Linked DNA regions of Arthrobacter crystallopoietes. The protein of the gene in region 1 binds, or shares a complex with, the protein of each later gene. Links are inferred from orthologs where the notes say so. Each region holds a gene or a part of one and is shown in the gene's direction. Other genes may lie near its edges.

Evidence for each region.
Region 2: the proteins of AC20117_RS08010 (region 1) and AC20117_RS01320 are in contact, whole or in part, in an NMR structure (PDB 1J6T), measured with the Escherichia coli proteins. The link is inferred for Arthrobacter crystallopoietes from one-to-one orthologs.

Annotation. Positions count from the first base shown.
Region 1 is NZ_CP018863.1:1,680,702-1,683,759, reverse strand. The notes cover bases 280-3,023. They hold AC20117_RS08010 (HPr family phosphocarrier protein), read left to right. Parts: upstream 280-1,384; coding sequence 1,385-1,663; downstream 1,664-3,023. Other genes in these bases: AC20117_RS07995 (endonuclease/exonuclease/phosphatase family protein), read right to left, coding at 2,860-3,023; AC20117_RS08000 (hypothetical protein), read left to right, coding at 2,295-2,837; AC20117_RS08005 (hypothetical protein), read right to left, coding at 1,787-2,014; ptsP (phosphoenolpyruvate--protein phosphotransferase), read left to right, coding at 280-1,358. Also shown: more of ptsP, read left to right, coding at 1-279; more of AC20117_RS07995, read right to left, coding at 3,024-3,058.
Region 2 is NZ_CP018863.1:288,958-292,158, reverse strand. Bases 75-2,961 are described here. They hold AC20117_RS01320 (PTS mannitol transporter subunit IICBA), read left to right. Parts: upstream 75-450; coding sequence 451-2,472; downstream 2,473-2,961. Other genes in these bases: AC20117_RS01315 (mannitol-1-phosphate 5-dehydrogenase), read left to right, coding at 2,472-2,961; AC20117_RS01325 (TetR/AcrR family transcriptional regulator), read left to right, coding at 75-386. Outside these bases: more of AC20117_RS01325, read left to right, coding at 1-74; more of AC20117_RS01315, read left to right, coding at 2,962-3,201. UniProt on the Escherichia coli protein: The phosphoenolpyruvate-dependent sugar phosphotransferase system (sugar PTS), a major carbohydrate active transport system, catalyzes the phosphorylation of incoming sugar substrates concomitantly with their translocation across the cell membrane.

The DNA of each region.
Region 1 (3,058 bases):
TCGCCGAACAGCTCAAGTCCCTCGGCGGCTACATGGCCGAACGCGCCACCGACGTGCTCGATGTCCGCGCCCGCATCGTGGCCGAGCTGCGCGGCGTACCGGCCCCGGGCATCCCCGCCTCGGAGGTGCCGTTCGTGCTGGCCGCGGAGGACCTGGCACCGGCGGACACCGCCACGCTGGACCCGGCGATGGTGCTGGCGCTGGTCACCTCCGGCGGCGGACCGCAGTCCCACACCGCCATCATCGCCCGCTCGCTCGGGCTGCCCGCCGTCGTCGCCGCCATCGGCGCCACGGAACTGGCGCCGGGAACGGAAGTCTTCGTGGACGGCGCCGCGGGCACTGTCACACCGTCCCCCGGGGAGACGGAGCGCAGCCTCGCTGCAGCCTATGCCTCCCGCGAGCCGTTGCAGCCTTTCGACGGCACGGGTACGACGGCGGATGGCCACCTGGTCCCGCTGCTCTCCAACGTGGGTGGCGGCCACGATGCGCTCAAGGCCGCAGGGTTAGGGGCCGAGGGCGTGGGCCTGCTGCGCACCGAATTCTGCTTCCTCAACCGCGATTCCGAACCCACCATCGACGAACAGGTGGCCGCCTACAAGGCCGTCTTCGACGCCTTCCCGGCCAAGAAGGTGGTGGTCCGGACGCTGGATGCCGGTGCCGACAAGCCGCTGCCGTTCCTGACCGACAGCACCGAGCCCAACCCCGCGCTCGGCGTGCGCGGCTACCGCACGGACCTGGCCACGCCCGGCGTGCTGGAGCGCCAGTTGCAGGCCATCGCCACGGCAGCCGCCCAGAGCGAAGCCGAGGTCTGGGTGATGGCGCCAATGATCGCCACCGCCGAGGAGGCCGGCCGGTTCGCCGAACTGTGCCAAGCCGCGGGGCTGGAGACGCCGGGCGTCATGGTGGAGGTTCCCTCCGCCGCGGTGACAGCCGGCTCGGTCCTCAAGCGCGTGGACTTCGCCTCCATCGGCACCAACGACCTGACCCAGTACACCATGGCGGCGGACCGGCAGCTCGGCCCGCTGGCGGCGCTGAACGACCCCTGGCAGCCCGCCGTCCTGCACCTGGTCAAGGCCACTGTGGACGGCGCGGCAAGCCGGCAGGAAGCACCCAAACCGGTGGGAGTCTGCGGCGAGGCAGCCGCGGACCCGGCCCTCGCCGTCGTCCTTGTTGGCCTGGGCATCAACTCGCTGTCCATGAGCGCCCGCTCGCTGGCCGCCGTGGCCGCGGTGCTCAAATCCGTTCCGCTGGAGCGGGCCCAGCAGCTGGCCGCGCTGGCGCTGGGATCCGACACCGCTGCCGAAGCCCGCGCCGCCGTGCGCGCCGAACTGCCCCTGCTCGAAACCCTCGGACTCTAAGCACGTCCCGTCACAAAGGAGAAATCATGCCCGAACGTATCGCAACCGTCGCCAGCCGCGTTGGCCTGCACGCCCGCCCCGCCGCCATTTTCGCCGAGGCCGCCGGCGACCAGCCGGTGGAAGTCACCATCGCGCTGGAAGGCGCCCCCGCCGATGAGGCCATGGACGCCTCCAGCATCCTGTCCCTGATGAGTTTGGGCGCCGAGCACGGCTCCAAGGTAGTGCTGCGGGCCGAGGGCGACGGCGCCGATGCGGCCCTCGACACCCTGGTGCAGGTGCTCGAAACAGACCACGACGCCGAATAGCAGCTACCGCTGGCAGCGTCGCCGCGGCCGGTCCCACCGGTTCCGGCAACGGCACAGGCTCCGGTCCAGTCCTGCGACTGAACCGGAGCCTGCGGTGTTAGCGGCCAGTGGCGGGACCCGCTGCTACCAGCGGACCTTCTTCTCCGCCGGCCCGCGCCTGTTGCTGGCATGCGTGGGCTTGTGGCTGTTGCCGATGCTGTGCCAGCCCGGCAGGTCACCCGGGCTCTTGGCGCCCTTGGCGTCCGCGAGCCGCTTCTGCTGCTCTTTGCTCAATTTCTCGGCGGCAGCGGGGGCAAGATGGACGTTGAGTTCGGCCTTGGCCGAGTCAGGGTTGTTGTCGATGGTGGTCATGGTTCCTCCGTTTGAGCGATGTATGCCTGAGATGTATGCCTGAGAGGGTGCGCCAGAAGCCGGAACAGAGCCCGGCAAAACGGGTCTTTTCATCAAGAGGTACGGGAAAAGAACTCGGAGGCACAGCCTCAACAAGCAGGATTTTCTATTGGGCAGCTTTGGAGCCGGCCGGTACAGCGGAGACCGTCTCTACTCGAAAATCAGTGTTCCCATGCGTGCAAGCCTAACAGCGCGGCCTAAGTTCGGGTAGATTTTTCCCCAACAGATTTAGGGGGACGCCATGACGCAGTTCGATGACCGGTATGACCCGATCTACCAGCGCGGGCACCGGGTCCCGGCCGACGGCAGGCCGCAGGACCTTTCTGCGGAACCCGCAGGCCGGATAGCGGGTAACGGTTCCAGGGCGGCCAACGAGCGCAGTGAGGCCGGATTCGCGGCCGCAGCGGCGCCCCGTCCCGCCCCGGCGGCCCATCCCGCTTCCACCGACCTGACCGGCGCGGCGGGCATGTCCGAGGTCGTCCCGCCCGAGCTGGCCGGGCGGTCAGAGGAGCAGGATGCCGCTCCGGCCCCGCGGTCGAAGTTCAATCCGTTCCTGCTGGCCCTCTGGCTGCTGGGAGCGGGCGCCATTGCCCTGGGATTCTGGGCCGCGCTAGGACCGGTAATGACCATGAACGATCCGTTCGGCGTCAACTCGGGCTTTGGCCCGCCAGAGTGGATATACCTCCTCAGCATGCTCTCGCCGGGGCTCATTGGCGGCGGGCTGACGGCCCTCGTCGCCGCACTCCTCCTGCACAGCCTGGCCTGGCAGCGCCGCAGGGGTTAGGGCACCCGCCTGGCTGCCCGGTTCAAGCTGGACCTTTCGGAAGCTTCAGGTCCACCCAGACTAGCCGGTGGTCGCTGGTCGGAAACGGGAATTCCCCGGTCAGGTCCGCCCCCGGCTCGCCCGGCTCGGGCCAGAAGACCCCGGCGCCGCAGACGTTCAGGTTCTTGGAGGGCAGCACGTAGTCGACCCGGAGGTTTCCGGGCGCCGGGTGGTCCTGGAAG
Region 2 (3,201 bases), 1.4 Mb from region 1 along the record:
GTCCGGCCCTCGTGGCCGATGCCGAGGCACTCATGGAGGAGATGCTCAATAAGGCGGCGATCGCGGGGAAGCTCAATGTGCCGCCCCGGGAGGCAGCAAGGAGCATCCTCGCGGCCAATGTGGGCGTGACCCTCATGCTCATTTCGGAACCTGCCGAGGATCGGAATCTGGAGCTGTCCACGATGACCCGGGACTCCATGATCTCCGCTATCTCGGCCGATCAGGCCCATGCGGCTGTAGCGGAAGACTCCGGCAAGTCGTCCGTCGTCGTTGCAGCCATCGCCCTGAATGCGGCCCTCCAGGCCTCGCATTCGGACCAACTATCCGGCTCGGAATTGAGGCTCTTCCTCGAATGGCTCCACAGAATATCGAGCAGCTCGTCATGAGCTCACTCCTTCGTCACGTATCGGCTGACCCCGCATCACTGCGGGACTCACGTTAGGAATTCACATGGCAACAGAGACCGCTGCGAAGCCCAAAACAAGCTTGCGGGTGGGTGTCCAAAAGTTCGGCACCTTCCTCTCCGGCATGATCATGCCCAACATCGGGGCCTTCATCGCCTGGGGCATCATCACGGCCCTCTTTATCCCGGACGGGTTCCTGCCCAACGAGACTCTGGCCGCACTGGTCGGGCCGATGATTAGCTTCCTGCTGCCGCTGCTCATCGGCTACACCGGCGGCCGCATGGTTCACGGCATCCGCGGCGGCGTGGTGGGTGCTGCAGCCACCATGGGTGTCATCGTGGGAACCGATATCCCGATGTTCATCGGCGCCATGATCATGGGACCGCTGACGGCCTGGATCATGAAGAAGCTGGACAAGGTTTGGGAAGGCCGGGTCAAGCCGGGCTTCGAGATGCTGATCGACAACTTCTCGGCCGGCATTCTCGCCTCCATCATGGCCATTGTCGGCATGCTGGTGATTGGCCCGGTGGTGACGGTTTTCAGCAACGCTGCTGCCGCCGTCGTCGAATTCCTGGTCAATAACGGCCTCCTGCCGCTGACCAGCATCCTCATCGAGCCCGCGAAGGTGCTGTTCCTTAACAACGCCATCAACCATGGCATCCTGACCCCGCTCGCCACCGAACAGGCGCTCGTCGAAGGCAAGTCCATCCTGTTCCTGCTCGAGGCCAACCCCGGCCCGGGCGTGGGCATCCTGCTCGCCTACATGGTCTTCGGCAAGGGCCTGGCCCGCGCGTCGGCTCCCGGTGCCGCCTTGATCCAGTTCGTCGGCGGTATCCACGAGATCTACTTCCCGTACGTCCTGATGAAGCCGATCATCATCCTCGCGGCTATCGCGGGCGGCATGACCGGCATCTTCACCTTGGTGCTCACCGGCGCCGGCCTGCGTTCGCCCGCAGCCCCCGGCAGCATCATTGCGGTCTATGCGGCAACGGCAAGCGACAGCTACTTCGGCGTGACACTGTCCGTGGTGCTCGCGGCGGCCGTTTCCTTCCTGATCGCCTCCGTCATCCTCAAGGCCAGCAAGACCACGGACGTGGACGGACTCGGCGAAGCAACCGCCAAGATGGAAGGGCTCAAGGGCAAGAAGAGCTCGGTGGCGTCCGCCCTCGGCGGCGCCGGCGGTACTGCAGTCCTGGCCGGTCCCATCCGGAACATTGTGTTCGCCTGCGACGCCGGTATGGGCTCCAGCGCCATGGGCGCGTCGGTGCTGCGCAACAAGATCAAGGCGGCCGGCTTCCCGGACGTGAAGGTCACCAACTCGGCCATCGCCAACCTGAGCGACACGTACGACGTCGTCGTGACGCACCAGGACCTGACTGAGCGTGCCCGCCCTGTCACCTCCAGCGCAGTGCACGTCTCCGTGGACAACTTCATGAACAGCCCGCGGTACGACGAGATCGTGGAACTGGTCAAGGACAGCGCCGAAAGCAAGAGTGGCGTGCCCGCCGCCGAAGCAGCAGCCGAAGAGCTGACCGCAGATGGCGTTGCCGCGGCCGGCAAGGATCCCGCCGCTGTGGCCGCAGCTCCAGCCGCCGAGGTTGCCGCGGGGGCACACGCCGCGGAGCCAGCCACCGGCAGGGGAGTCCTGTTGGAGGAGAGCATTGTCCTCAACGGCACCGCGAAGGACCGCGACTCCGCGATCGACGAGGCAGGCCAGCTCCTGCTGGACCGCGGCGCCGTCGATATGAGCTACGTGCACTCGATGCATGAGCGCGAGGAATCCGTCTCCACCTACATGGGCAGTTTCCTGGCCATCCCGCACGGCACCAACGCCGCCAAGGACCACATCATGCACTCCGCGGTCTCGCTGGTCCGTTACCCCGAGGGCATCGACTGGAACGGCAAGCAGGTCAAGTTTGTAGTCGGCGTCGCCGGCGTCAACAACGAGCACCTGAAGATCCTGGCCTCGATCGCCAAGATCTTCACCAACAAGGCGCAGGTGGCCGAGCTTGAGCAGGCCACCACGGTGGAGGAAGTCATGGAACTCTTCGGAAAGGTGAACGCATAGTGAAGGCAGTGCACTTTGGAGCCGGCAATATCGGCCGCGGCTTCGTGGGGCTGCTGCTCCACGAAGCCGGATATGAAGTGGTGTTCGCCGACGTGGCGGACGCCCTGATCGACCAGCTCTCCGCAGCGTCCTCGTACGACGTCCACCAAGTGGGGGAGAACCCCTCGGTCAAGACCGTGGACAACTTCCGTGCGCTGAACTCCGGCAAACAGGAAGCGGACGTCGTCGCGGAAATAACGACGGCGGACGTGGTCACCACCGCGGTGGGCCCGCACATCCTCAAGTTCGTGGCGCCGGTGATTGCGCGCGGACTGGCCGGACGCGGGCCGGAGCTGCCGCCGCTGCAGGTGATGGCCTGCGAGAACGCAATCAACGCCACCGACATCCTGCGCCAGGAGATTGTGTCTGTCTGGGACGCGTCGGCGGGGGAGCTGTCCGCCGTGGCGGTGTTCGCCAACACTGCGGTGGATCGGATTGTGCCCAACCAGGCGGAGGGCCAGGGCCTGGACGTGACCGTGGAGACGTTCTTCGAGTGGGTCATCGAGCGCGCACCCTTCGGCACGGCCACGCCGGAAATCCCGGGAGCAACGTTCGTGGACGAGCTGGGGCCGTATATCGAGCGGAAGCTGTTCACGGTCAACACCGGCCATGCCTCCGCCGCCTACTTCGGCTACGCCGCGGGAATTGAGAAGATCTCCGACGCTATGGCCGACGCAGCCGTGGCGGAAA